DNA from 4 places in the Mucilaginibacter sp. P4_D1 genome. Region 2 is predicted to be linked to each of the others. Evidence: riboswitches for the same ligand, from Rfam matches in the RefSeq annotation. Region 2 holds a riboswitch; each other region holds the start of a gene.
The links. A riboswitch is a leader RNA that binds a small molecule or an ion and turns the genes downstream of it on or off. The one in region 2 is predicted to bind S-adenosylmethionine.
Positions count from the first base shown of each region.

Region 1 (7,654 bases), on a different contig from region 2:
GCTTTTTGCGCTTTCGAATTCTTTCTTAACCCCGGCCTGATGAACCTTATCGTTGACCAGGAAAGAGGCGGATTTTCAACTTTGGGTTATGTAGCCATATTTGCACCAGTTGCCTTTTCGATGATTATAAGCTTTGGCCTCAACAGGTTATCGTACCCCGTTATTTTGTTCTTGTTTATTGCTTACGCTGCTTCAGTGGGGATAAGCTTAAGCATTTTTGGCCTTATTTATACGGCAACATCCATATTTACCATATTTATTAGTGCTGCCGTAGTTTTTGGTATAATGGCTATTGCCGGGTATTTTACCACTATGGATTTAACCAAATTTGGTTCAATTTTAATTATGATCTTTTTTGGTGCATTTGCTGTGGCCATGGTTAACTTCTTTTTAGGTAGTCCGCAACTTAGCTATATACTTAGCTTTGTATTTGTGGTGCTGATGGTTGGTTTAACAGCTTACTACATGCAAATGCTGAAAAGAATTGGTGCAGGTATTGAGTACGGAAGTGCTGAGTCAAAAAAATTGGTGATCATGGGTGCGTTTGTGCTTTATACCACATTTATTAACTTGTTTACTTCAATGCTTCGCTTGTTCGGTAGCAGAAGGTAATAAAGCAACCAATATTTATTATTTAAAAGCTGCCCCGCAAAGGCAGCTTTTTTTGTACACATAAATTTACTTAGCGTACACATAGCCGGGCATATAAACTATTGCATTTTACGGCTTTATTATGCACCTTTGCAGTGCTTATGGAGAAAGACGGAGGGATTAGACCCTGCGATGTCTTAGCAACCTGTGCTTCACAAGGTGCTACATTCTACCCGGCCGGCTAAACAGCCCCTGGAAAGATAAGCGAAAGTCAATTGAACACCCGACTTTTCGATGTAAGCTTTTTTTAGTAGCAAGTAGTTAGTATCAAGTAGCAAGATTTTTTTGTGTTGATCTAATTAAAAATCATGGGCCGGAGTTTCCGTACTTGATACTTGATACTAACTACTTGATACTAACCATGGACATTAGAAAAGAATTAGAAAAACGCATCCTTGTAATTGACGGGGCTATGGGTACCATGATACAGCGGTACCAGCTTACCGAGAAGGATTTTCGTGGTGAAAGGTTTAAAGATCACATCAGCGATCTACAGGGGAATAATGACCTTTTGAATATTACACGCCCGGATATCATCAAGGCCATTCATGCCGAGTATTTGGATGCCGGTGCCGATATCATCGAGACCAATACCTTCAGCACACAAATTATTTCACTGGCCGATTATAAGCTGGAAGAGCTGGCCTACGAACTTAGCTACGAAGGCGCGCGTATTGCCCGCGAAGTGGCCGACGAATACAATCAAAAAAATCCATCAAAGCCGCGTTTTGTGGCGGGTGCCGTTGGGCCAACCAATCGTACAGCGTCCTTGTCGCCAGATGTTAACGACCCTGGTTACCGCGCCGTTACCTTTGATGATTTGGCCAATGCCTATTACGACCAGGTACGTGGCCTGGTTGATGGCGGATCGGATTTATTATTGGTTGAAACCATATTTGATACCTTGAACGCCAAAGCGGCCTTGTTCGCTATCAATAGATACGCCCATGAGTCGGGCAAGCATTTGCCTATCATGATCTCCGGTACTATTACCGATGCCTCTGGTCGTACCTTATCGGGGCAAACTGTTGAAGCTTTCTGGAACTCGATACGCCATGCCAACCTGCTTTCAGTGGGCTTAAACTGCGCTTTGGGTGCCAAAGAAATGAGGCCGCATTTGGCCGAACTTTCTGAGAAAGCAGATGTATTTATATCGGCATATCCTAACGCTGGTTTACCAAACGAGTTTGGCCAGTACGACGAAACCGCGCATGAAACCGCGCACCAGGTTGATGATTTTATTAAAGCCGGGTTGGTTAATATTGTGGGTGGTTGTTGTGGCACCACGCCCGAGCACATCAAATGCATAGCCGATAAAGCGGCCAAATATCCCCCAAGACTTATCCCCGAAATTGAACCCGACCTGCGCCTGAGCGGCCTGGAAGCGGTTACCATAAAGCCCGACAGCATTTTTGTAAATGTGGGCGAGCGTACCAATATCACCGGTTCGCCAAAATTCTCGAAACTTATTTTATCTGAAGATTATGAAGCCGCCTTGGCCGTTGCCCTGCAACAGGTAGAGGGCGGTGCCCAGGTTATCGACATCAACATGGACGAGGGCATGATTGATTCGGAAGCGGTAATGGTAAAATTTCTGAACCTGGTAGCATCCGAACCTGATATTGCCAAACTGCCTATCATGATCGATTCATCAAAATGGACCGTTATTGAGGCTGGTTTAAAATGCATCCAGGGTAAGGGTATCGTAAACTCCATCTCGCTTAAAGAGGGCGAAGAAAAGTTCATTGAGCAGGCCCGCAAAATCCTGAGCTATGGCGCTGCCACGGTTGTAATGGCCTTCGACGAAACCGGCCAGGCCGATTCGTTACAACGCCGTATCGAGATCTGTAAAAGATCATATGATATACTGGTTGATGTGGTTGGTTTCCCTCCTCAGGATATCATATTCGATCCCAACATCCTAACCGTTGCAACCGGTTTGGAGGAACATAACAATTACGCGGTTGATTTTATTGAAGCCACGCGCTGGATAAAACAAAACCTGCCACATGCCAAAGTGAGCGGCGGGGTAAGTAATATCTCCTTCTCTTTCAGGGGCAACAATGTGGTGCGCGAAGCTATGCACTCCGCATTTTTGTACCATGCCATTGGCGCAGGTATGGATATGGGTATCGTAAATGCCGGCATGCTGGAAGTTTACCAGGAAATAGATAAAACCCTGCTTGAGCTGGTAGAAGATGTACTGCTTAACCGCCGCGACGATGCTACCGAACGCCTTGTTGAATACGCAGATACTATAAAAAGTAAAGGTAAAGAGGTTGTACGCGATGAAGAATGGCGTAAAGGAACCGTACAGGAAAGATTATCGCACGCGCTTGTAAAAGGCATTATTGAATACCTGGATGACGATGTGGAAGAAGCCCGCCAAACATACAGCAAACCACTGGAAGTAATTGAAGGCCCCCTGATGGACGGCATGAACATCGTGGGCGACTTATTTGGCGCAGGCAAAATGTTTTTGCCACAGGTAGTAAAATCGGCCCGGGTAATGAAAAAGGCAGTGGCTTACCTGCTTCCATTTATCGAGTTGGAAAAACAACGGGTTATTGATGCCGGCGAAGACAGCAGCGGCAGCCGTGCTAATGCCGGTAAAATATTGATGGCCACCGTAAAAGGCGATGTGCACGATATTGGTAAAAACATTGTAGGGGTGGTATTGGCCTGTAACAACTTCGAGGTGATTGACCTGGGGGTAATGGTACCGGCGCAACGCATTATTGAAGAAGCTAAAAAACAAAATGTAGATATCATCGGGCTCAGCGGTTTAATCACGCCGTCGTTGGATGAGATGGTCCACTTTGCCAAAGAGATGGAGCGCGAAGGTTTTACTATTCCGTTAATCATTGGCGGGGCTACTACCTCGCGTATCCATGCGGCTGTTAAGGTCGATCCGCATTACTCGGGTGCTGCAATCCACGTGCTTGATGCATCGCGCAGTGTTACCGTGTGCAGCAGCCTGATGAACCGTGATGGCCGGGATGCCTATATCAAAAATATTAAAGATGAATACGCAAAATCGCGCGAAGCGCATTTGAATAAAAAATCGGATAAACGTTTTGTTACTATCGACCAGGCAAGGCAAGCCCGTTTCCAGGTTAGCCTGGACGGCGATGTAGCGCCTAAGCCAACGTTTACCGGTACCAAAGTATTTGAATCATATCCACTGGAAGAATTAGTCCCTTATATCGACTGGACACCGTTTTTCCATACCTGGGAATTGCGCGGCAGCTATCCTAAGATATTTGCCGATAAATTTGTGGGCGATGAGGCTAAAAAACTTTTTGATGATGCACAGGTATTGTTAAAAAAGATAGTAAAAGAAAAGCTGCTACACGCCAACGGTGTTATCGGTTTTTGGCCGGCCAATAGTGTTGGAGACGATATTGAATTGTATACCGACGAAAGCCGCACTACTTTGTTAACCCGCATCCATACCCTGCGCCAACAGGCCGAAAAGGTTAAAGGCGACCCGTATTATGCGCTATCGGATTTTATCGCACCAAAAGAAAGCGGTGTGCCCGACTATTTTGGTGGCTTTGCCGTAACCACGGGCATTGGCTGCGATGAACTGGTTGCCGAATTTGAGGCCGACCATGACGATTATAACAGCATTATGGCCAAAGCCCTCGCCGACCGCTTTGCCGAGGCCTTTGCCGAAAAAATGCACGAACTGGTACGTAAAGAATACTGGGGCTACAGCAAAGGCGAACAGCTAAGCACCGACGACCTCATCAAGGAAGAATATCAAGGCATCCGCCCAGCCCCGGGCTACCCTGCCTGCCCGGACCACACAGAGAAAACAACCTTATTTGAGTTATTGAAGGCCGAGGAAAATGCCAAAATGCACCTTACCGAAAGTTTAGCCATGACACCTGCAGCAGCTGTAAGCGGGTTCTACTTCGCGCATCCTCAGGCCAGGTATTTTGGATTAGGTAAGATAAGTAAAGATCAGGTGGAGGATTATGCTTTGAGGAAGCAAATGACAATTGAGGATGTTGAACGTTGGCTTGGTCCTAACATAAATTATTAAAAGTAGAATAAACAAAAAACCGTCATTGCGAGTATTCACCAGCGGAGCTGGAAAAAAAGTAATGACATGGCTGCAACCGGGGTTGTTGTAGAGACGCAACATTTTGCGTCTCCCACCAGACAAGCGGATTTGCAAGGTTGGATTTGCATGCGGGAGACGCAAAATGTTGCGTCTCTACATTAAAAAAATATTGATAATAACATACAACAAACCGTCATTGCGAGGTACGAAGCAATCCCGAACTATACAGGGCGGATTTGCAAATCGGGGATTGCTTCGTACCTCGCAATGACGGATATAATAAGAAACTCGTACCAGAACAAACAATGAAAATAACGGAACATATTGCTAATGCAAAAGGCAAAACACTTTTTTCCTTTGAACTTATCCCACCACTGAAGGGTCAGAGCATTCAGGGCATCTACGATGCCATTGACCCATTAATGGAGTTTAAGCCGCCGTTTATTGATGTTACTTCGCTGCGCGAGGACTTTATTTACAAGCAGCATGATAATGGCTTGCTGGAGAAGTTGAGCTATCGCAAACGCCCGGGTACCATCGCCATCTGCGCGGCTATCATGAATAAATATAAGGTAGATACCGTTCCGCATTTGTTGTGTGGTGGCTTTACCAAGGATGAGACAGAGAATGGCTTAGTTGACCTGCAGTTTTTAGGCATCGAGAATGTGTTGGTTTTGCGTGGGGATGCACGCCGGGGCGATGCATCATTTGTGCCAACCCCCAACGGGCATAACTACGCTACCGATTTGCTGCAACAAGTAGTGAACATGAACAACGGCGTATACCTGCATGAACACAACGACGATAGCCTGAAAACCGATTTTTGCATTGGCATTGCCGGCTACCCCGAAAAGCATTTTGAGGCACCAAACCTTAAAACCGACTTTAAATACCTGAAACAAAAGGTGGATATGGGTGCAAATTTTATTGTTACCCAAATGTTTTTTGACAACCAGAAATACTTCGATTTTGTGAATAATTGCCGGGCCAACGGCATCAATGTGCCTATCATACCAGGGTTAAAACCTGTTACTAACTCAAAACAGTTAATCGGTTTAGCAAAAACCTTCCATATTGATATGCCCGAAGATTTATGCGACGCGGTTAACGGCTGCAAATCAGAAAAAGACGTTCGGGATATCGGTGTAGAATGGATGATAAACCAATGCCGCGAGTTAATAGCTTTTGGCGTACCGGTACTGCATTTTTATACCATGAGCAACGCCGGGCCAACTAAAAGGATTGCGGAGGCGATTTTTTAGGGGATTAAAAGTCGCTTTACAGTGAGTAATTGCTTGAGACTGGAATAAATAAGTAGTTAACAAAGAACCAGATTGTTATCGACCATTTCGTACAATGCCCTTTAAATTAAAGGCAATATGGAATATTTCTGATAGCGTAAAGTTTCCGGACGAACCATAATCTTCTATTTTTTTTATTTTACCACCATCATAAATAACAGTCAGCGTGGTTGTAGTTTGATCTGTACAACCTACAGTGTACTTATCTTTTAAATGGCTGAAGTTTGAACGCTCAATCAATAATAAAATACTGTCTATTTCCGCACGGGCTATTTTAATAGTGTGCGTTTTATTAACTGGGTCTATAATAATGCCAGTGTGCTTTTTTGCATCAATGTTAATATGAAAAGGCATGCAATTGCCTTCGCAGAATCCGTCATTACTAATAATAACCTGGTTTATATCGTGCCGAACAGGGTCTTTAACATAGTTAACAAATTTGTTGTCGATTACAGTAAGCGTATCGCAATCGAGTTTTGTATAAATGAATTTTCCTGACTCATCGTAATGACCATTTTTATCAGGACTGTAAAATAAAACTACATTTTTGCCATTTTCTCTTTTTATAGCCGGATAAAAAAAATGATACCTACAAAGGTATTTGGGTACAATTCTTTTGTATTTGCCCTTAAAGGAAAGTATAGCAAAGATTTCTGATCGGTCCTCAGCACCGCAAACAAGTAAGTCTGTTTCTCCGTTATTGTCGATATCCGCCTTAAACCAATGCTTATTTTTTAGGGAGTCGGGAACTTCAATAGCCTCGGTATAATAATTATCGAACTTTTCTTTTGCATTTTGTTTACTAAAAAACTGTTTTACGAATATGAATACATCCTTGTCTGTTTTAATAGAGTCTATTGAATTTCCCGAACAGGACTTTAGTGATGCCACGAACATCACTAAAGTCAACAAAAAACTTCTGCGTAAAAATTGTATTTGCACACCTGTCATAAACTTGCTATAGCCGGTTACTAAATCTTCCAAAATGGTTTTTTATCCGCTTTGGGGCTTCGCCATTAATTGTATAACCCGCTCTGCTCCCCATTCTTCATCGTCGGGTATTTTTTTCCAGTCGATGTTTACAATTTCTAACCGTTGGGTAACCGTGCCTGGCCAGTTTACCTGGAGGCCGTTTTCCGTGACCGCTGCAATAATCATTTGGGCAACCTGCAGGGCTTCGTCGTCATTTTGCGTAACGCTATCAAAACCTAAATACAAGTTCCGGGTATTGGGGTCAATAGCCCTGGCTAAATCCTGCGAGTGATAATAGCAAAAGCCATTAGCTTTAACACCTAATTCCTCCAGCCGCTCTATCGTCTCCATGCAATCGCCTGCGCCATCTTGTTTGGTATAACCGGCATTGTGCAGGCATACTATCTTTTGAGCAATCAGTTGGTCAAATGCTTTGGCCAGCTTATCAAATCCGGTTGGTTTTGCCCACTGCAAAGCTTCCTTTTGATGCTGATTGTATTGTTGGTGGATGGTTTGTTTTAACCACTCTTCGTCAATGTCATCCTCTTCATAAAACATATCTTCTAAACCTTCAAAAATCTGTTGCTCATTTTCAAATCCAAACTTTACATCCAGTTCTATTTGCTCTAAAGCCTCGTCTTTCAGGTCTTGTGTCATT
Region 1 covers NZ_JBFUIJ010000027.1:30,188-37,841, forward strand. The annotation lists gene AC1DV1_RS20275 (Bax inhibitor-1/YccA family protein) at 1-612, shown strand, start outside; SAM riboswitch class I at 748-858, shown strand; gene metH (methionine synthase) at 1,013-4,702, shown strand; gene metF (methylenetetrahydrofolate reductase [NAD(P)H]) at 5,029-5,985, shown strand; gene AC1DV1_RS20290 (DUF6438 domain-containing protein) at 6,061-6,966, opposite strand; gene AC1DV1_RS20295 (DUF6891 domain-containing protein) at 7,018-7,653, opposite strand.
Region 1: linked by a shared signal. The riboswitch ahead of metH (methionine synthase) and the one ahead of AC1DV1_RS25405 (O-acetylhomoserine aminocarboxypropyltransferase/cysteine synthase family protein) in region 2 are both predicted to bind S-adenosylmethionine.

Region 2 (7,654 bases):
TATGGCGAACCCAAAATATTGGCACAAACTATAAAATGTTCTTCGGGGTTAAATTTATTTGCAGTGCCCACAAAACCTTTCCACCAATCAAAAACATCGGCATTGGCTGTCAGGGCGTGGCATACCCACACCACGTTGTCCCGCTCTTGGTTTAAGCGGCCATAAGTATGAAAGCCTATCTCCAGTTGCTGTAGTTGTTCGCCAGATTCCAGCTCAAAAGTTTGTGTGTACTTAAATATTTCTGTGTTCATTCTATCTTACTTTCAGTCGAAAGTCTTGAGTCTTAAGTTCTAAGTCGTTATTTTTTTAACTCAGAACTTAAGACTTTCGACTTAAGACTTTAAACCAATTCGGCTTGCGCCTCTTTTATTTTGGCAAATGCCTGTTCAAAATCTGCTTTTATATCGTCAATATGCTCAATACCAACCGCTACCCTTAACGATGTTGGGGTAACGCCTGCCGATAGCTGTTCTTCATCAGATAGCTGCTGATGTGTTGTGGCCGATGGCTGTATGATGAGCGTTTTAGCATCGCCCACATTGGCTAAATGACTCACCAGTTTCAGGCTATCTATTAATTTACCCGCTGCTTCTTTATCGCCATCAATCTCAAAAGATAACACAGCTCCGAAACCATTTTTCAGGTATTTTTTTGCTAATTCGTGGTATGGCGATGATGCTAATCCCGGATAGTTTACTGATGCTACCTGCGGATGCTGGTCAAGCCATTTAGCCAGTTCCAGTGTATTATCTACATGGCGTTGCACCCGTAATGATAGTGTTTCCAGTCCCTGTATATTCAGCCATGAATTAAATGGCGATTGCGAAGGGCCAAAATCGCGCAAGCCTTCTACACGGGCACGAATAATAAACTGAATGTTGCCAAACGGACCGCCAATGCCAAATACATCGGCAAAAACCAACCCGTGGTAACCTTCAGAAGGCTCGGTGAACTGCGGAAACTTGCCGTTGCCCCAGTTGTAGTTGCCGCCATCAACAATAACGCCACCAATGCTGGTACCATGACCGCCAATCCATTTGGTGGTTGATTGTACCACCACGCTTGCGCCATGCTCCAACGGACGGAATAAATAGCCGCCTGCTCCAAAAGTATTATCAACAATCAGCGGCAGATCGTGCTTTTTGGCCAATGCGCCAACTTTATCAAAATCGGCAATTGTAAAGCCAGGGTTACCTATAGTTTCCAGGTAAATGGCCTTGGTTTTATCATCTATTAAAGCTTCAAGGCTTTCGGCGGTGTCGTCTTTGGCAAAACGAACATCAATGCCTAAGCGTTTAAACGCAACTTTAAACTGATTATAAGTGCCGCCATATAAAAATGGTGAGGTCACAAAATTATCGCCGACTTGTAAGATGTTATTTAAAGCTATAAACTGGGCGGCCTGACCCGATGCGGTGGCTAAAGCCGCAACGCCACCTTCTAAAGCGGCAATGCGTTTTTCAAACACATCGGTAGTGGGGTTCATCAAACGGGTATAAATATTGCCAAACTCTTTAAGGGCAAACAGGTTGGCGCCATGCTCGGCGTTTTTAAATACGTACGATGTAGTTTGATAAAGTGGTACCGCGCGTGAACCTGTAGTAGGGTCAACTTCCTGGCCGGCGTGTAATTGTAAGGTTTCGAATTTTAAGGCTGACATAGTTGTAGATTTTTAAAAGGTTATAATTAAATTTTGTTGTTTAGATGGATTTTTGACAAGCTGATAAAATGTTTACCAGTTTTACAACACGTATGTTTCCAGGGATTGAAAAATGGACGTATTAAAGCATCAACAGCAGCAACACATACAAATGCAGCCGATAATTGGGCTAATGCGTTGTATGTTACCGTTTTGGGTATTAAAAATGTTGCTTGTAGTAATTGTAATTAAACTTTTCATGGCTATAAATTTATATCCCCCGGTGTTATTTGCCGGGACAGGAATTGGCACCTTCTTCAAAACTGAAGGGTTGCCAGCGGGTCATTGAGCCTGATCTCTCGCCGCTTCTTTATAAATCAATACCCGAACTATGCGGAGAATTGATTGACTATGGTATCGCTACCAAATAATGTCCCAAAGATAAGCGGATATTTATTTAAATACCAAATTTTATTTTTATTAAGAGGCGAAGAGTAAAGGTAAAAGGCGAAAGGTAAAAGGTTTTTGTGTCAAAATCTTTGTTGTTGCTCCGATGCCTGTATCCTCACAGGCATCTTTCCGATTAGTAGTCGAATTATCTAATCCAAGCGACAACATCTGGAATAGCGGTTTGAGAGGGCATAGACCGTGGCGAAGGATTGTTTTTAAATGCCAAATTTTATTATCTTGTATCGCCAATAAACCATTGCATGAATAAGTTTTTCGCTTTTGTAATTTTCATTTGCTGTTCAACAACCATGATGTTTGGGCAGGAGAGGGAAAAAGTAGAAAACGTAAACCAACAGGTTGTTACTGCTGATTCTCTTTTTATCAGAAAACTGGCTGATACCTATAAAACAAATCCCGCGGGGGTGCTCAATCTGCTTATTACGTCAAAACATGCAATGGAGGATATTGGCTTTGGGTATTCTGAGGTCTCAAGGATTTATGAATCAGACTACCTGCGAATAGGTTATCAGTTTATATTTTTTAAAGATTCGTTGATAAGTTATAAGTTAGATGCCGGCATACCGTATAACGCCCTCCTAAATGCCAGGTATAAAAAAATATGTTCTCCTTTATTTAAATTTAAGCAGGAAACACATTCTGAACCGGTCTATTTTAACTATGATGGGATGTCAAAACCACTAAACGACAGTGTTAAAATTGTCTCGAAAAATAAACAGCTACGGTTTTTAATGACACCTTTTTCCGGGACTACCTACGGCTATTATCTTGTAATGGGCTATTTCTTGATCCAGTTAGATAGTCGGATTAATTTCAACGCCGTAAAAAGCAAGCTAACGCCAGAAACTGATTATATGCTTCTTTTTAGCAAAAACCCTGCAGCCCGCTTGTGCGCTGTAGAGTACTACTATAAAAATCCGGGCAGGTTTGTAAATATGAAAGATAAATTCGAACAGCGGATAGCTGCCATATACAAAGATATGCCAATAATAACCACACGAATTAGTGGTCACAAAACCAATCAATATGCGGAAGAGATGGTAAATTTAGCGGTCAAAACTGCTTTTTAACGAAGATGTAGGCAGCATGAAAAGCAATAAATGAAAAAGATTTCTCACGTCAAATCTTATCCTAAATATACCTTTTTCCCTTTACCTTTCGAAAAGGGCTTGCTCCAAATCTTCCACCAAATCATCAATATGTTCTAACCCAACCGAAACCCGCAATAAATTCCTTGGTGTTTTAGTGTCGGGGCCTTCTACGGTTGCGCGGTGCTCAATTAGGCTTTCCACACCGCCTAAGCTGGTTGCTTTGGTAAATATTTTGAGTTTGTTGATGATGTTGTGCGTATCGTTTTCATCGCCCTTAATAATAAACGAAAGCATGCCGCCGAAGGCCAGCATCTGCTCTTTGGCAATCTCATGCTGCGGATGCGATGGCAGGCCGGGATATAATACTTGCTCTACTTTAGGGTGCTGCTCTAAAAACTCAGCTAACAGTTGCGCATTGTGTACATGGCCCTTAACCCGGTAAGGCAGGGTTTTAATACTTCGCACCAGCCAGTAGCAGTCGGTTGGGGAGGGGATAGCGCCACCCATTTCCTGTACCTGTCGTATTTTTGCCCACCAATCGCTTTTTTCGGCGGTGATTAATGCGCCGCCCATTAAATCGCTGTGCCCTCCAAAATATTTGGTGGCCGAGTGCATTACTATATCGGCACCCAAAGCTAATGGTTGCTGGCATATAGGCGTGGCAAAGGTATTGTCAACAACAACTTTAATGTTATTTACCCTGGCAAAGGCAACTACTTTTTTAATATCGGTGATCTTGAGCAACGGGTTTGACGGCGTCTCAACCCAAATCACCCCGGTTTCGGGCTTGATATGTTGAGTCAAAACCTCAATATCGTTAACATCAACAAAATCAAAAGTTAAAATACCCGCAAATAGGTTTTTAAGCTGATTACGCAAACCGTGGTACATATCATCCGGGCAAATAATATGTGTACCAGGGGCCAGCGACTGGAATACCGACATGCCCGCCGCGTTACCAGATGAAAATGAAGCTGCATCGGCGCCACTCTCTAATTTGGCTATAACGTTTTCAAGCAAGGCCCGGTTAGGGTTCGATGCCCTACTGTAAATATGCCCGCCGGGAAAGCCGCCATCTTTGCCACGCTCAAAAGTAGTCGACATAACAATGGGCTGTATTACGGCTTTTGATGATCCGTCTACGTGGTTGCCTGCGTGGATAGCTATAGTTTCAGTTTTCATTATTGCTGATGTTGTTGTGCCTTCAAAGTAAATAAGATTATTTGTAATGTGTTGTAGCGGGCCGTGTAAATTTTGCGTAATTGTTAAAAAACATAACATGAAAAACCTGTACCTGCTTACAATTGTCCTGTTATTAACGGCCACGGCCTGTAAAAAAGAAAACATCGCCAAACAAAGCGAATACGATGCCAGCTATAAAGCCTGGATAAGCTTCAAAAACAGCTCAAAAAACTCTTATTCCTATACAACAGTTTTTGGTTCATGGGTAGGGTTTGGTGTTACTATCAAAGTAGCCGTAAGTAATGGCAAGGTAGTTTCGCGTGATTATATCCGGATACAATCACGTAATGATGGTACCAATAAAGTTGATACCGCTGAAACCTGGCATGAGGACGCTGCCACCATAAATACACACCCAAATGATGCCGCCGAAGCACTAACCATAGATGACATTTACTTAAAGGCCCGTACCGAATGGCTTAAGGTTGATGCCTCAACCAATGATATCATATTTGAAGCCAAAAACAACGGCCTTATTTCCGACTGCGGCTATGTGCCGCGTAATTGCGCCGACGATTGCTTTAGAGGCGTGAATATTACAACCATAACCGCTTTATAAGCTAAAAGCCGAAAGCTATTCCAATTCTTGTTTTAAGCTTTTTGCTTTCAGCCTTAAGCTTTCGGCTTTCTCCAATTTGCTTTTTGCATTCAGCCTTCGGCTTTAAGCTTTCCCCACTCATAATCTTATTGTAAAGATGCCCCTTGCTTTAGGCCTTTGGCTTTAAGCTTTCCGCTTTTTTACTACATTTGTTCAAAGTTTTTTGAATGGAAGCTGAGCATAATTTACAGTTATTATTACAAAATCCCGACCTGCCTGCTGATTTAAAGCACATTGCCGAAAAGGTACAGCGCAGCGAAAGGATTACCTTTGATGAAGGTGTTACGTTATATGAGCAAGGCGATCTTGGTTACCTTGGTGTTTTAGCCAACTACATCCGCGAAAAGCGCCATGGCGATAAAACTTATTTCAACCGTAATTTCCATATCGAGCCTACCAATCTTTGTGTTTACGATTGCAAATTTTGTTCGTACTCGCGCCTGCTTAAACAAAAAGCCGAAGGCTGGGAGTATACAATGGACGAAATGTTTAACATGGTAACCAAATACGATGACGAACCGGTAACCGAAGTACATATTGTAGGTGGCGTACTACCGCAATATGATGTCCCTTTTTACCAGGAGCTTTTCAGCCGCATACGTGCCCATCGCCCCGAATTGCACATCAAGGCGTTAACGCCGGTTGAATACCACTACATTTTCAAAAAAGCCAAAATTGACTACGCCACGGGCATGCGCCTGATGATGGAGGCCGGTTTAGGCTCTATACCAGGTGGCGGCGCAGAAATCTTCCATCCCGAGGTTCGTGATCTGATTTCAAAAGATAAATGTACCGGCGACCAATGGCTGGCCATACACGAGGAATGGCACAAGTTAGGCGGCCGCTCAAACGCCACCATGCTTTACGGCCATATCGAAAAATTCCATCACCGGGTTGACCATATGGAACGTTTACGCCAGCTGCAGGATAAAACAGGTGGTTTTCAAACATTTATCCCGTTGAAATTTCGCAACCAGGATAACCAGATGTCGCACGTACCCGAATCAACTGTTGTTGAAGATTTGCGTAATTATGCTGTCGCGAGGATTTATTTGGATAATTTCGATCATATAAAGGCCTATTGGGCCATGATCAGCCGCACCACGGCGCAGCTTTCGCTTAATTTTGGGGTAGATGATATTGACGGTACGCTTGACGATACCACCAAAATTTACTCGATGGCAGGTGCCGAAGAGCAGCACCCCGGTATGAGCACCAAACAACTGGTTGAACTGATTAAGCATATAGGCAGGTACCCTATTGAGCGCGATACGCTTTATAACGTAGTTACCGATTACAATGATTTTAAATTTCCTGAAACCCAGCCAAAGCCTCAATATTACAAGCTGCCGGTAATCAATTAAGCTAAACAAAAGCCTAAAGCAGAAGGCTTAAAGCACAAAGCAAAAATAAAAGTGCTTAAGGCGGATGGCTAAAAGCTGAAAGCAAAAATGAAAGGGCTGCCTGGAGTTGTCCACATAAATAATATAACAACAATAAAAAAGCTTTAAGCCTTGTGCTTTCAGCTTTCAGCTAGAAAATGCAAAAAACCTTATACATAGTACGTCACGGCCAAACTGAGTACAACAAATTGGGAATTATCCAGGGCAGGGGGGTTGATACCGACCTAAACGATGAGGGCCGCAAACAGGCACAACAGTTTTATGCGGCTTATAAATATGTACCTTTTGATAAAGCATATATATCTGCGCTAAAACGTACAAAGCAAAGCATTCAGCCTTTTTTGGATGGCGGATTGCCTTTTGAAAGGCTTTCAGGCCTTGATGAGCTGGCCTGGGGTATACATGAGGGCCAACTGCCCACACCGGAAAACAAAGCTGCGTTTTTGCAAATTATGCGCGATTGGCTAGATGGAAACCTCGATAGCAAATTTGAAGGCGGCGAGAGCCCCAACGAAGTAGAAATCCGCCAGCGCGAAGCTTTGGAAGTGATCATGAGCCATCCCGAAGAAAAAACTGTGCTGGTTTGCATGCATGGCCGCGCCATGCGTTTATTGCTTTGTATTTTAACCGGCAAACCATTGAGCGAAATGGATAACTTCCCACATCAAAATTTGGTTTTATACAAAGTTATTTATGATGGCCAACAATTTGCTATCGTAGATTTTAACAATGCCGAACATTTAAAACAATCCTGAAAGAGAACGTTTCTTGTGAAAAAGATCAGAATATCAGCAGTAAGCTACACTAATACCAAACCCTTTATATACGGCCTTCAACATACCGGTTTTGTAGATAAAATAGAACTAAGCTTGGACACCCCAACTGACTGTGCCCAAAAACTCATTGATGACGTGGTGGATATCGGCCTTATTCCTGTGGCGGCCACATTAAGCCTGTCCAACTGGGAAATAGTATCCGATTACTGTATTGGTGCCGTTGGTGCGGTAAACTCGGTGTTTATATTCAGTAATTGCCCGGTACACGATATTAAGTACCTACAGCTTGATCCCGAATCGCGCTCATCTAATAACCTGGCGCGTGTACTGCTCAAAAACTATTGGAAAATCAGCCCGGAGTTAATTGAGGCTGCACCAAACTACAGCTTGTCGACCGATTTAGATACGGCTTTTGTTCAAATAGGCGACCGTACCTT
Region 2 covers NZ_JBFUIJ010000043.1:30,078-37,731, forward strand. The annotation lists gene AC1DV1_RS25400 (homoserine O-acetyltransferase family protein) at 1-251, opposite strand, end outside; gene AC1DV1_RS25405 (O-acetylhomoserine aminocarboxypropyltransferase/cysteine synthase family protein) at 341-1,660, opposite strand; SAM riboswitch class I at 1,908-2,018, opposite strand; gene AC1DV1_RS25410 (hypothetical protein) at 2,350-3,177, shown strand; gene AC1DV1_RS25415 (trans-sulfuration enzyme family protein) at 3,259-4,380, opposite strand; gene AC1DV1_RS25420 (hypothetical protein) at 4,478-4,999, shown strand; gene mqnE (aminofutalosine synthase MqnE) at 5,206-6,402, shown strand; gene AC1DV1_RS25430 (histidine phosphatase family protein) at 6,579-7,196, shown strand; gene AC1DV1_RS25435 (menaquinone biosynthetic enzyme MqnA/MqnD family protein) at 7,212-7,654, shown strand, end outside.

Region 3 (7,654 bases), on a different contig from region 2:
CGTTGTAATAAGTCTCTATTGAAAACAATTAATTCTATAATATCTATGGATTTAATAGAATTAATTATATATTTACAACGCCTTAGCTTTTAATGCTCATTCGACCCAAAAAGGGGAGTGCATTTAATATTCTTAAGGCAAGCTATAGTCAGGTAAACTTAATCATAATGAATACGCTTTATAACCAGTTTTTTCATAAGAGCAACTTAAATTGTAACGCTATCTTAACGAGTTGTTGATTCATCAGTCGCAATTTTATACATAGGATACACTCTACAAAACAATTTACTTTATGAGAAAAATTATACTGGCAGCCATAACTATTACATTAAGCAGCACAGTCTTCGGACAGATACTTACCCCTGTAAAATGGTCATATGCTGCAAAAAAGGTAGATAATGACCAGGCTATCGTTTTCATTAAAGCAACCATCGATAAGGGCTGGCATATTTATTCGCAGCATTTGGCAGATGGGGGGCCGATAAAAACTACCCTTAAGTTTGCCGCTAATGAAAGTTACACCTTATTAGGGAGCACAGAAGAACCGAAGGCACTAAACAAGTACGAAAAGTCATTTAGTATGAATGTTCAGTACTTTGAAAAGTCTGTTATATTTCAGCAAAAAGTAAAGCTTAAATCCGGGCAGGCATCCGTTAGTGGTACCGTGAACTTTATGGTATGCAGCGATAAGCAATGTTTACCGCCAGACGATGTAGAATTTAGTGTACCTGTAAAATAAAAATATAATATAAGCCAAATCATATAAAAAGCAGCACGATAGCCACCAATCGGTCTGTTAAAATGGTAATCGCTTTTAAACGCGTTATCATTATTAATAAAACTAATACCATGAAACCAAAGTTTACTTTATTTACAAAAGCCCGAAAACAGCATGGTGGCACCCCTGGCTGTTGTTACCATAATTGCTAACGCTTTACATTCCAGGTTTAAAAAATATTGAGCAAGATATACATCCTGGCTGTACTAAGTGCGTTGCTTTGCTATGGTGGTAATTCAGGCGTGTGCTGTACAGTTCAGGATGTTTGTCGTTTTACAAGAAAAAATTAAAAAAGACATACAAAACTTAAAAATATTCTACTAAATCTATAGATTTTATTGTATTTATCATATTTGTTGTTATCTTTACACCATTCTAATTAACCCCACCATTAATTAGTTGATTTATAAAGAATAAGGGAGAGGAAGTCTCGATGATCTTATAGCAACTTTTCAGCAGTCTGAAATAAGTGCTAAACTTTTTCCGATAGCAATTATGCCGCCGGAATATAAATTAACTAACAGTCATGAACACACTTAACAGCCATTACCCACAGCTACAACCCGCGGCCATCAAACGATGTTGTTGCCTGGTTCAGTACGTTTTCTGGTTTTAACAGCCGGATACCCTAAAAATTTATAGTGTTTTTTCAAAGGCTGTAAAGCCCAATGGATAACCTATGCCCAAATTTCCGGCATCGCATCAATTAACAACAATTAAAACTTATACAAAATGAAAACTACAAACTACTTAACCAAAACAAGGCTGCTATCTGCCGCTTTATTGCTCAGCGGGGTAAGCGTGTTATCGGCCCATGCAACCCCAAAGCCTAAATTTATAAAAGAAGGAAAATGGCGCGGCGAATTTACCGTAAGCGAATCAAAGGTGCCTTTTAATTTCGAGCTGAAGGGAAAGGATGCCGAGCATGCTGTTTTCACACTCATCAACGGCTCCCGCAGAGATAATTTTCATGTGAAATCAATTGGTACGGATTCTGTATATATCAAAATGAATACCTATGATGCCGCGCTGGTAGCCAAAATTCAGGATGATGGCTCCTTAACCGGCGAATACCGTAGCCTGGTACCGGGTTTCAGGGGCAACTCATTACCATTTACTGCAGAATATGGTAAAACCTACCGCTTTGTAGAACCCGGCAAAGATGTAGCCCCTAAAGCCGACCTGACCGGTAAATGGGAAATCAAAACATACAGTAAAGAGGCCGTTCCTGCATCTATAGCCTTATTGAAACAAAAAGGGAACAAGCTTACCGGTGTGGTAATGACCGTTGTTGGTGACACCCGCGAACTGGAAGGTACCGTACAAGGCGATGAGTTTGCGCTAAGCGGCTTTACCGGCCCAAGTCCGTTCATTATAAAAGGTAAGATCAATGCCGATGGCTCCATCAGCGGCGAAGAAGGTTTTGGCATCTATAAAAACCTGAAATTTGATGCCGCCAAAAAAACAGAGGTTGAATTACCTGATCCTTACAAACTCACATTTTTAAAAGAAGGCTATAAAAAACTTGATTTCTCATTCCCTGGTATCGATGGCAAACAGGTTTCCTTGAGTGATAACAAATACAAAGGTAAAGTAGTAATTGTAGAGATTATAGGTACCTGGTGCCCTAACTGTACCGATCAAACCGTGTTTCTATCCCCATGGTTCAATAAAAATCATCAGCGCGGTGTAGAAGCCATTGCATTAGGTTTTGAACAGAAGGACAGCCTGGAATATGCCAAATATACCTTGGGCAAGCTGAAAGAAAAATACGAAATCAATTATGATATCGCTTTTGGAGGGCTGGCCGATAAAAAACTGGTATCGCAAAAGTTGCCTGCTTTGAATAAATTCATTGCCTTCCCAACTACCATCATCATTGATAGAAAAGGCGATGTAAGGGAGATATATACCGGTTATACGGGCACCGTGACAGGTAAGTATCACGAGGATTACGAGAAGAAATTTAATAAATTATTAGATGAGCTTATTGCCGAACCGGCCCCGGAAACAGCCGCTATTGCAAATCCATCAACCCACCCAGGAAATTAACATTAACTGATCTTATATAACTAATCAAATGAAAACCATCAACTTAATCACTTCATTCAAATGCCTGTCTGTGGGCTTATTGTTTAGTGGCGCAGCGGCGTTGGCTGCGGATAAAAAAACGCCTGTAAAGTTTATCAAACAAGGGCTATGGCGCGGCGTATTTACTGTGGCCGAAACTAAGGTGCCTTTCAACTTTGAACTAAAGGGAAAAGATGCCGGGCATGCTGTATTTACACTGATTAACGGAAGCCGCCGGGACAATTTCCACGTAAAGCAAATTGGTAAAGACTCCGTATTTATCAAAATGAATACCTATGATGCCGCCCTGGTGGCCAAAGTTCAGGAAGATGGAACGCTAAGCGGCGAATACCGCAGCCTGGTACCAGGTTTCAAGGGCAATTCTCTGCCTTTTACCGCCGAATATGGTAAAACCTACCGCTTTGTTGAACCAGGGAAGGACGTTGCGCCAACGGCCAACCTAACCGGCAAATGGGAGTTGAAAGTTTACTCAAAAGACCAGGTGCCCAACAAAATTGCCATTTTACAACAAACAGGCAATAAACTTACTGGTGTAATTATGCAGGTAACCGGCGATAGCCGCGAGCTGGAAGGTACGGTTCAGGGTGATGAGTTTCAATTATCAGGTTTTACCGGCCCAAGCCCTAAGATATACAAAGGCAAGATCAACGCTGATGGAACTTTAAGCGGCGAAATTGGCTCTGGCATTTATGACAATACCAAGTTTGACGCGGTTAAAGACGATAAGGCCGAATTGCCTGATCCGTATAAATTAACCTACCTGAAAGAAGGCTACAAAAAACTGGATTTTACTTTTCCGGATTTAAACGGCAAACCAGTATCACTTAGCGATGATAAGTATAAAGGGAAGGTAACCATCATTGAAATTGTTGGTACCTGGTGCCCTAACTGTACCGATCAAACGGTGTTCCTATCACCGTGGTTCAATAAAAATCATAATCGTGGGGTAGAAGCAATTGCTATCGGTTTCGAACAAAAAGACAGCCTGGAGTATGCTAAATACACATTAGGTAAGCTAAGGGATAAGTACAACATTCAGTACGACATTGTTTTTGGCGGACTGGCCGATAAAAAACTGGTTTCGCAAAAACTGCCCGCACTAAACAAGTTTGTAGCGTTCCCTACCACTATCATTATCGACAGGAAAGGCGATGTGCGTGAAATTTACACAGGCTATACCGGTACCGTTACAGGTAAATATTACCAGGATTACGAAAAAAAATTCAACAAGTTATTGGATGAACTGATTGCAGAACCGGTACCGGCCAGCGCGGCCAACCTTACAGGTAACAACAATAAAGAACTTAAAGGAAAATAAACTAAACTAAATCCCGGCAGGGGTAACAGCCTTGCCGGGTACACTTAAACAACCATAAAAACCACCATGACCAAATTATCAGGCGCTGTATTATTTACAGCATTAGTATCGTTAACCGCGTTTACACCATCGGCTATTAAAAGTGTTAAACTGACCAAAGGCCGGTCTGCCACTATTAAAACCTTGCCAGTAGGTAAAAAATTTAAAACATCAACCTTTAAGGTAGATAATGAAAGCAGCAAACTCACTTGGGCTGCAAAAAAAGCCACAGGCGATCATAATGGCGAAGTAAAGGTAAGTAACGGCAACTTTGCCATTGAAAATAACACCCTTAAAGGCGGCAACTTCGACATAGACCTTAACACCATTACCGATGCCGATCTTACAGACCAGGCATCAAATGATAAACTGGTGAGTACTTTAAAAAGTGAAACATTTTTTAATACAGAAAAATTCCCGAAGGCTAATTTTGTAATCTTATCGGCAGCAAAAACTACAGGAAACCAATATGATGTTAAAGGCAAATTGACTATAAAAGGCATTACCAATGAGGTAAACTTCCCTGCAACAGTAACGGTGAGCGGCAAAAAGCTGGCGGCTACGGCGAAGATCACCATCGACCGTACCAAGTACGATATCAAGTTCCGTTCGAAAAACTTTTTTGAAAATCTGGGCGACAAAGTGATCTATGATGATTTTGATTTGAATGTAAACCTCAACGCTGTGGCGCAATAAGCGCTTGAACTCAACGAACTGAAATTTAATAAAAATGGACCACCAATTAGGTGGATAGCCATTGTTTTGACTAAAAACGGCATTTAAAAACTCGCGTAAAGTTTGGAAACGGATCTGGAGCCGGGGCGCATTGGGTACCCCGGCAACTATCCGTACAAGTTTATAAAAGAAACATGAATGCATAAGATATGAAAAAAGGAAAAATACTTTTGGTTATTGTAGCTATCGGTACGCTGATAGGCTTTATGAGTTTTGTGGGCACTAAAGATGATGTGCAAACCAAAGAACAATTGGGCGAAAAACTGTTTTTTGACCCGATACTTTCTGGCGATAATACCATCAGTTGCTCCTCATGCCATAAACCGGAGTTTGCCTTTGCCGATACTGCTACTTTTAGTGTAGGTATAAAAGGAAACCTTACTTCAAGAAATTCACCCGGACTAACTAACCTGTCGGGTCGGCCGCACCTGTTTTGGGATGGGCGTGCATCATCACTGGAAGAACAGGCCCTTGGCCCAATCACCTCGGCTACCGAAATGGGGCTACCAATTGAAGATGCTGTAAAAAAATTAAATGATAATAAATACTACGCAGATGCATTTCAAAAGATATTTAAATCAACACCCACCAAAGATAATCTGTTGAAGGCCATTGCCTCTTTTGAGCGCACACTTGAAACTTCCAACAGCCCCTATGATCGCTATATCAACGGCGACGATAATGCTTTATCAGCTTCGGCAGCGCGTGGCCGCTTATTGTTTATTGGTAAGGCCAATTGCAACAACTGCCATTCGGGCGAAGATTTTACCGCAGATAGGTTTAAAAGTATTGGTTTGTACAATGGTAAAGATTTGAATGATCCGGGCCGGTCAAAGATTACTAACAACAAAACAGAAGAAGGGGAATTTAAGATACCCAGTCTGCGCAATGTTGCGGTTACTGCCCCTTACATGCACAACGGAAAGTTTAAAACTTTGAAAAGTGTGGTTGAATATTACAACAACCCATCGCTTATTGTGAAGGATGGTATTAACCGGGATTTGTCATTGGATAAACCGCTAAACCTGAATGATGGAGAGGTAAATGATATAGTTGAATTTTTAAAAGCGCTTACCGACGATCGTTTTAAGCAAAAAATCGCCTTAAACTGATAATAACTCCCCTGTTAAATAATTAATTAATCATGGACATATGCTGTGCATGCGGTGTAAAAAACACCGTCTTAGCCACTGCTTTGTCTAAAACTATTGTAAAATGAAAAAAGTTGTACTCCTGCTTATATTTTTCAGCCTGGCATACGGGCAAAACATATTTGCACAAAAACGAACGGTTAGCGGAACAGTCATCGCTGCCGATGATAAAGCTCCTTTACCGGGCGTATCAATACGCATTAAAGGATTGAATGAAGGCGCGGTTACCAAGGCCGATGGTACTTTTACTATCGTAGTGCGTAATGGCAAGTACCTGGTATTTTCCTTTTTAGGGTATGAAAGCCAGGAAGTAGAGATAGATGGACTCAAAGAGTTCAATATTGTTTTAAAACCAGCAGGTAATAATCTTAACGAGGTGCAGATTGTTGGCTCGCGTAATGCCAACCGTACCAAGCTCAATTCCGCATCAGCTGTCGATGTTATCGATATCAAGCCTTTACTTGAATCGGCCCCGCAAGTGAGTGTTACACAAATACTACAGTACATTTCGCCATCGTTCCACTCGGTTAACGGCAGCAATGCGGGTGATGCAGGTTCGGCGCTTAGCTTAGCCCAGTTACGGGGGCTGGGACCGGATCAGGTGCTGGTACTTGTAAATGGCAAGCGCAGGCACAAAAGCGCAAACGTAAATTATGGTGGCCTGGGCAATGGGTCTACAGGATACGATTTAAACTCCATTCCGTCGGGGTCAATTGACCGCATCGAGATATTACGCGACGGCGCGGCTGCCCAATACGGATCAGATGCAATAGCCGGCGTTATCAATATTGTGCTTAAGAAAAAAACAGATGACCTTGCTGTTAGTACTTCTGGCAGCACCCGAAGGCGTGGCGACGGGGCAATAACCCGTACCAGCGTAAACTATGGGGTTGGTTTAGGCAACACAGGCGGCTATATTAATGCTACTGCCGAATACGCCACGCAGGCTATCGCGCTGCCCGCCGGAAGAAAAGACGCCGGATTATACAATGGTCCTATTTATGGCGGCGGTGCCAATACCCGCGCTTATGATGCCATTTATACCAAAGAAATTGACGACGCCATTTTGAAAAGCCGTGGTATCGACCGTCATTTTTTTGATCAACGTGGCGGCGGGGCAAACGCTGGCCAGGATGCATTACTGTCTTTTAATGCAGGCTTCCCATTAAATAAGACTACCGATATATACGCTTTTGGTGCTATCAGCAGCCGTAATTCTCAGTTTACCGCCGTTTACCGTTTGCCGGGCTGGACATCAAGGAACAATAATTTTATTTATCCGGATGGGTTTTTACCTGCCATGGAAAATAATATAGTAGATGGATCAATTGCCGTAGGTATAAAAGGAAAGGTTGGTGATTGGAACGTGGATCTATCTAACGTGTTTGGAAAAAATAGTTTTACCAATAGGGTTGATAATTCTTTAAACGCCAGCCTGGGGCTAAAAAGCCCTACCAGTTTTGATGCAGGGAGATATAATGCCGGACAAAATACCACCGGGCTCGACTTCAATCGTTACTTTGAAAAAGCTTTAAAAGGCCT
Region 3 covers NZ_JBFUIJ010000004.1:222,821-230,474, forward strand. The annotation lists gene AC1DV1_RS06410 (protein-disulfide reductase DsbD domain-containing protein) at 293-739, shown strand; SAM riboswitch class I at 1,180-1,293, shown strand; gene AC1DV1_RS06415 (peroxiredoxin family protein) at 1,511-2,830, shown strand; gene AC1DV1_RS06420 (peroxiredoxin family protein) at 2,859-4,187, shown strand; gene AC1DV1_RS06425 (YceI family protein) at 4,254-4,922, shown strand; gene AC1DV1_RS06430 (cytochrome-c peroxidase) at 5,111-6,073, shown strand; gene AC1DV1_RS06435 (TonB-dependent receptor) at 6,177-7,654, shown strand, end outside.
Region 3: linked by a shared signal. The riboswitch ahead of AC1DV1_RS06415 (peroxiredoxin family protein) and the one ahead of AC1DV1_RS25405 (O-acetylhomoserine aminocarboxypropyltransferase/cysteine synthase family protein) in region 2 are both predicted to bind S-adenosylmethionine.

Region 4 (7,654 bases), on a different contig from region 2:
CCCTCCGTGGCCACTGCGGCAACAGATTTTCACATAATCAACAAAATTGGAACCTTGCGACATAATTTTTCTCTTTTTGAGACCGAAAGTCCGAAAGTCAGTAAAGTCCGAAAGTTTAAGAATTTTGACGTTCCTAACTTTCGGACTTTACTGACTTACCGTCTTCCGGACTTATATTTAATATTAATCTTTTAACCAGGCTTCGATAATGGCATGTATCTGGCCAAAAATCTCATCAACCGAGCCTATACCATTAATGCTTTTAAATTTATCCTGGTTTTTATAAAAACCGGCCACTGGCGCCGTTTTATCATTGTATTCGTGAATGCGTTTGCTAATCACTTCCGGATTGGCATCATCAGGCCTGCCCGAATCTTTACCACGTAGCAATAGGCGGCGCAATAATTCATTATCATCAACCTCAAGCGCTATCATTCCGGTTATTGCCGAATGCTTGCTGGTTAACAGGCTATCCAAAGCTTCTGCCTGTGCAACCGTGCGGGGGAAACCATCAAAAATGAAACCCTTACCGTCTTTATTGCTATCCAGCTTATTGCTGATCATACCAATTACAACCGCGTCAGGAACCAACTTGCCATCATCCATCAACTTCTTTGCCTCCAACCCAAGTTCTGTTCCTTGTGCAATTTCGCCACGTAAAAGATCGCCGGTTGATAAATGGATCAATCCATATTGTTCAATAAGCTTTTGTGACTGAGTCCCTTTCCCGGCTCCGGGAGGACCAAACAATACCAGGTTTAGCATGCTCGTTATAAATTAAAAGCCTTTCGGTACAACACAGAAAGGCTTAGGATTAACTTTGTACCTGTATGGATTAAACCCATTTAAAGGCAAATTATATGTGCACTCGAAGGGAGTCGAACCCCTAACCTTCTGATCCGTAGTCAGACGCTCTATCCAATTGAGCTACGAGTGCTTTTCGAAACGGAATGCAAAGATAGAATTTCTTTTCAATCTCTCACATTTTTTTTTCAAAAAACCTGTAACTCGCAGTTTTACATGGCCTTACTTTCCTCCGTAAATCAGGTATTTGTTTTATATGTTTAATTTTTTACCCGGATATCGCATATAGAACCAATTAAACAAAATTGGGGTTACCCCTTTTGCGGCATGAACCGGAGATAGATAGGCCGGTGTAGCTTAGCCTGGATGAGTCGTGACCATCGTTCAATACCACTATTCATTTCATGACAATTAAATTATATAATGTCTATGTATTTAGTAGAATATATTATATATTTGCATCACTAAACAGTTCTTTAATTTAATTATCAAGAAAGACGGAGGGAAAGGCCCTGTGATGTCTTAGCAACCTGTAAGCCCAATTGTTATAAAGGTGCTAATTCCTGTTCGCCATTTAAGTGGCGGAAAAGATAATGTATGTTACGTTACTTACAGCTATATAGCTGTGCCATCATATCGTTATCGCCCAAATTTCTTGTTTATTTAAATTCCAGTGCTTTTAACCCTGCATTATAAAAACGCAGTTAAAAATTTACGTTATGAAAATTAAACAGCTACTCATCACCTGCTCCTTATTAATAACCGGCTATTTGGCCGTTGCGCAAACCACAACGCCTGCTCCCCTGCCTGCATCAATTGACCGGGGTTATATTGTTAAAACCGGCGAGCAAGCGCCCGATGATTTTAAACTGGTACTGGCCGATGGCACCCAAACTTCACTAAAACAGCTTCGGGGTAAGATAGTTATCCTGCAATTTACCGCAAGCTGGTGCAGCGTATGCCGCCAGGAAATGCCTCATCTTGAAAGAGATGTATGGCAGGCTTATAAGAACAAAGGCCTGGTACTTATCGGCGTTGATAGGGACGAACCGCTTGAAAAAGTGCAACATTTTCAGCAGGAAATGAACATCAGCTATCCGCTGGCGCTTGATCCTGGTGCCGATATTTTCGGGCGCTTTGCCAACAAAAAAAGCGGTGTAACCCGCAACGTGGTTATTGACAAAGACGGCAAAATTGTATACCTCACCCGCCTTTATGATACCCAGGAATTTGCATCGATGCTAAAAGTAGTTGATGCGCTGGTTAACAATAAAACTGCATCTGTAAACTAATTAAAAGCTTAAAGCAGAAGGCATAAAGCTCAAAGTTTCGGGTTTCAAAAACCTCTTTAGTCAAATTCTTATATTTTGAGTCAAAACGGCACTATCTACTTAATACTACTATCTATATATCAAATTGTTATGAAAACAACAAGAACACCTTTTCCAAGCGTATTCCCTGCCAGCAAATTCGTACCGTTCTCCCTCGCTTCTGTTTACCTGTATATGCAGGGTATGCGTTGTTGCTGTTAAATAAAGGCAACGGTTATTAGCCACGGGTCCCCTGCTGCAGCTGGCCGCCTCTGCTTATAACCAACACAATCAACAATCAATTTACCGGTACTATAAATTCAACAGCAGGCATTGCTATGCCCAAAATGCTGATGACCGGCTTTGCTATACCGGCAATAAAAACTATTAATCATTAACCATCATGTTAAAAAATTACAAATTTCTACTGGCACTCCTGTTGCCATTTTTTCTCATCCAAACAGTTGCGGCGCAATCTGTTAAAATAAGCGGCACGGTAACCGCTAAATCCGATGGCTTGCCATTGCCAGGTGTAAGTGTAGCTGTAAAAGGCACCACTAATGGTGCACAAACCGGCGCCGATGGCAAATTCAGCCTGAACGCCAATGTTAACGATGTGCTTAAAGTTTCCTATCTCGGTTTTGCAACGCAGGAAATTACGGTAAAGCAAGCCGAAACCAACCTGCAAATTGTACTGCAGGATGCACCAAACTCCCTTAACGAGGTGGTGATCACGGCGCTCAATATCTCTAAAGATAAAAAGACATTGGGCTATTCGGTTCAGGGATTGAAATCAAAAGATATCTCCGAAGCCAAGGAAACCAACCTGGTGAACGCGCTGGCCGGTAAAATTGCCGGTGTGCAGGTTACCAACAGCCAGGGCGATATGGGGTCGTCTCGCATCATTATCCGCGGCGAAACTTCGATAGGCAATAACAACCAGCCCTTGTTTGTGGTTGATGGCGTTATTGTTGATAACAGCCAGTTTTTGGGCACCAATGGTTCAAGAGATTTTGCCAACGCCATAGCCGATCTTAACTCCGAGGATATTGAATCGGTAAGTGTGCTTAAAGGGCCAAACGCGGCGGCGCTTTACGGTTACAGGGCCGCGGCGGGTGTTATCCTTATTAAAACCAAAACAGGTAAGGGCACAAAAGGGCTTGGCGTTACTATCAACTCCAACACCAGCTTCTCGACCGTAAACATCCTGCCCGATTACCAGAACGAATACGGCCAAGGATCAAATGGCAAGTTTAGCTATGTAGATGGTAAAGGCGGCGGCGTTAACGATGGCGTTGACGAAAGCTGGGGCCCCGCGCTTGACGGATCGCTTATTCCGCAGTTTTACTCCAACGGCCAGGCTGTTCCGTTTGTGGCCCATCCGGATAATGTAAAAAACTTTTTTAATACAGGCGTAACCTTAAATAACGGTGTAGCACTGGCAGGCAGCAGCGATAAGGCTGACTACCGCTTATCGTACAATAACCTGCACCAAACCGGTATTGTACCTAACACCTCGCAAGGCCGTAACTCGTTTTTGCTTAACTCTACCTTCAAGCTTAGCCCTAAGTTAACGGTTACAACTATTGCCAATTATATTAAAGACGATGCCGATAACCTGCCCGGCGCCGGCGGCAAACGTGCAACCAGCACCATGCTACAGTTTACGTGGTTTGGCCGCCAGGTTGATATCAGCCAGCTTAAAAACTATAAAGATGCTAATGGCAACACCTTTAACTGGAACAACAGCTATTATAGCAACCCTTACTGGCTGGCCTATGAAAACACCGTAGGGCAACACAAAAACCGCATTATAGGAAGCGTTGAACTAAATTATAAGATCATCGAAGGCTTATCGGCCAATTTCCGTACCGGGACTGATTATTATAACGACAGGCGCAAAATTAAAGTAGCTTACGGGACCAACGGCACCCCATTTGGATCATACGAGGAAGATGCCTACACCGTAAACGAAACCAATACCGAAGCCAGGCTGCAGTACACCAAAAAACTCAATAACGATTTCTCGTTAGATGTTTTGGGCGGTGGTAACATCAGCTCCATATTAAATGAGCAAAACGACCAGATAGCACCTAAACTGGCAGTAGCCGGTTTGTACACCTTAAGTAACTCGCGCGATCCGCTGGTATCATCCAACTATTATGGCAAGCTTAAAACTTACAGCTATTTTGCATCGGCACAAATAGGTTTTAAAAATTACGCCTTTATTAACCTTACCGGCCGCAACGATTGGTCGTCAACCCTTCCGGCGGCCAACCTATCCTACTTTTATCCTTCGGTCAATGGCAGTTTGATACTTTCAGAGGCACTTGATATTAAAAGTGACATTTTAACCTATGCCAAACTACGTGGCGGATGGTCAAAAGTGGGTAAAGCTACAACCCCTTATCAACTTATCAATTACTATAATTTTACCGCTCCTTTTGGTTCAAGCCCACAGCAAAGCCTGGGCACTGTTGATTTGAACAGCAAGCTAAAACCGGAAACCACCACATCGGCCGAAGCCGGTTTTGAGCTGGGCTTTTTCCAGGACAGGGTTCATTTAGATGTAAGCGCATACAATACCAACAGTATAAACCAGATTGTTACCGTTGACGTAAGCCCATCAACCGGTTACAGCCAAAAACTAATCAATGGCGGCAGCATCAACAATAAAGGTATTGAGGTGCAACTGAGTTTAACACCAATAAAATCAAAAGATTTTACCTGGGATATAACCACCAACTATTCGCTTAACCGCAGTAAAGTAGTTAAGCTGGATGATGAAGGCCGCCTGCAAAGCATCATATTAGGAAGCGACCGTACCGTGCAGGTGTTAGCCGCCCTTGGGCAGCCTTATGGTACCCTATATGGCAACGCCTACACCCGCGATGCATCCGGGCAAATTGTTATAGGCGCCAATGGCACACCGGTTATCAATCCAACCAAACAATACCTGGGCAAATTTACACCTAACTGGCTGGGCAGCATCAATAACAGCTTTACCTACAAACGCATTAACCTTGGTTTCCTAATTGATGCAAGGTTTGGCGGATCTATCTATTCAAACACCAACCGCACGGGTACCTATACCGGCGTGCTGGCCTCTACCCTGCCGGGCCGGGGTACTGCAAACGGCGGTATCAGCTATTATTACCCGGGCAACAATACATCGGCAACCGCGGTACAAGTTAGCGGCAGCGCTCCCGCAGGCGTAACGGTTTACAATGATGGCAAGATCTTTAAAGGCGTTAAAACCGATGGCACCGCCAATACAACCATATTACCTGCCCAATCATACTACAAAGGGTTTACCAATGTTGATGAAGCTTTTGTTTACGATGCATCTTACATTAAACTGCGCGAGGTTAAACTGGGTTACACTTTCCCTTCAAACTGGGTAAAAAGCGTCGGCCTGCAATCGGCAACCTTATCTGTTGTTGGCCGCAACCTGTGGATAATCCATAAAAACGCGCCAAACATCGATCCTGAAACCGCCTTTAACAACGGCAACGGCCAGGGTCTGGAAGACCTTACCCTGCCAACCGTACGCAACATTGGCTTCAACATCAACCTTAAATTTTAATAACCATGAAACTTAAATATACAACTATCATATTATCAGGCGCGCTGTTATTATCGGCAGCATCGTGCAAAAAAGACCTGGTAGATATTAACCAGAACCCTAATAACTCGCAAACGGCACAGCCCGATTACCTCCTTACTGCAGCAAGCAAGGTTACTGCCGATACGTATTGGGGCACCGCCAACAACATGGAAGCAGGATTACTGTTTGTACAATACTGGGCCAAAATTCAATATACCGATCCCGACAGGTATATATACAGCAACAGCGCTTTCCAGGAGCTTTGGACGGTAGGTTATTCAAAAAGTATAGTTAACCTTAACCAGATCATTAAACTGGGCGATGCGCAGGCCAATACCAATTACAAAGGTGTGGCGCTGGTACTACGCTCGTGGGTATTTACCTTGCTTACCGAGGCCTATGGCAATATCCCTTATAAGCAGGCGGCCAACATAGATCAGTATCTTACACCCGCTTATGACAGCCAAAAGGATGTTTATTTTGCCCTGCTTGATGATTTAAAAGCAGCCCAAACTGCGCTTGATCCATCGGGCAAAGCCATTGCCGGCGATGTTATCTATGGCAACAATATTGCCTTGTGGAAAAAGTTTGCCAACTCGCTGCGCCTGCGCATTGCGTTAAGGATTGCCGATAGGGAGCCTGCAAAAGCCAAACAGGTTTTGGCCGATATACAAACCGAGGGTGGCAGTTACATCAGCGCTAACACCGAAACCGCGCAATTTACCTATGTAGATTCGCCAAACCAAAACCCTATCAGCAATTTGTTTGATACCAGGGACGATTACCGCGTCAGCAAAACTATTGTTGATAAACTTTTTGCGCTGAATGATCCGCGCCTCCCCGTGTACGCCAGCAAAACCAAGGATGCCACGCCGCAAACTTACGTAGGCATACCCAACGGCCTGCTGGTTGGCGATGCCAGCAACCTGGGTTTTACCAAAACATCAAAACCGGGTACTTACTTTTTAGCGCCGCATGCCCCTGCCGTAATCATCAGCTATGCTGAAACCTTATTTGACCAGGCTGAAGCCGTAGCACGCGGTTTTATTGCCGGGGATGCTGCCGGGTTATACAAACAGGCGGTAACTGCATCATTAAAGCAATACAGCATTGCCGATGCGGATATTGCCACTTACACTGCCCTGCCAGCCGTGCAATACGATGCCACCAATTACAAAAAGTCAATTGGCGAGCAAAAATGGATAGCCCTATTTGGCCAGGGACTGGAAGGTTTTACCGAGTGGCGCAGGCTTGATTACCCGCAGCTGCAGCCTGCTGTAGCGGGTACGTTAAGCGGCAAACTGCCGGTAAGGTTTATTTATCCCGGAACAGAGCAATCGTTAAACGGTGCCAACTACAAGGCGGCGGTTGCCAGCCAGGGTGCAGACGTATTGACAACCAAATTATGGTTTGATGTAAATTAAAAATGATAAACGGCCATGTTTGGGGTTGATACCCGGCATGGCCGTTTTTAAAGCCGAAAAGCAGAATGCTAAAAGCTTAAAGCTGGTTTGCTTCGGGTGATATTAATTGATAGGCGTTATGAAAAGGCGGAGTGGCCGAGTGGTTCAGGCGGGGGTCTGCAAAACCCTTTACGGTGGTTCGAATCCACCCTCACGCCTCCGGGTTTAATGTAAAATATGCTATGAAAAAGCTGGGTGTACTATTATTAACTGTTGTATTTTATTTTGCGGGATTAAAACTGGGCAACGCCCAGGCTACAGCCACAGGGCCGCGTGTACTGGTAGTTATGGCCCATCCCGATGATGAAAGCACTTTTTCGGTAACACTGTACAAAATTGCCAAAGAGCAACATGGCATTGTTGATTTGTTTGTAATAACAAACGGCGAAGCCGGCTACAAGTACGCTACCTTGGCCGAAAGCTATTACGGCATTGAACTAACCGACGAGAAAACCGGCCGCGCCAACCTG
Region 4 covers NZ_JBFUIJ010000006.1:177,467-185,120, forward strand. The annotation lists gene obgE (GTPase ObgE) at 1-63, opposite strand, end outside; gene AC1DV1_RS08600 (adenylate kinase) at 184-765, opposite strand; tRNA gene AC1DV1_RS08605 (tRNA-Arg) at 864-937, opposite strand; SAM riboswitch class I at 1,287-1,401, shown strand; gene AC1DV1_RS08610 (peroxiredoxin family protein) at 1,524-2,096, shown strand; gene AC1DV1_RS08615 (SusC/RagA family TonB-linked outer membrane protein) at 2,518-5,700, shown strand; gene AC1DV1_RS08620 (SusD/RagB family nutrient-binding outer membrane lipoprotein) at 5,706-7,145, shown strand; tRNA gene AC1DV1_RS08625 (tRNA-Cys) at 7,271-7,343, shown strand; gene AC1DV1_RS08630 (PIG-L family deacetylase) at 7,367-7,654, shown strand, end outside.
Region 4: linked by a shared signal. The riboswitch ahead of AC1DV1_RS08610 (peroxiredoxin family protein) and the one ahead of AC1DV1_RS25405 (O-acetylhomoserine aminocarboxypropyltransferase/cysteine synthase family protein) in region 2 are both predicted to bind S-adenosylmethionine.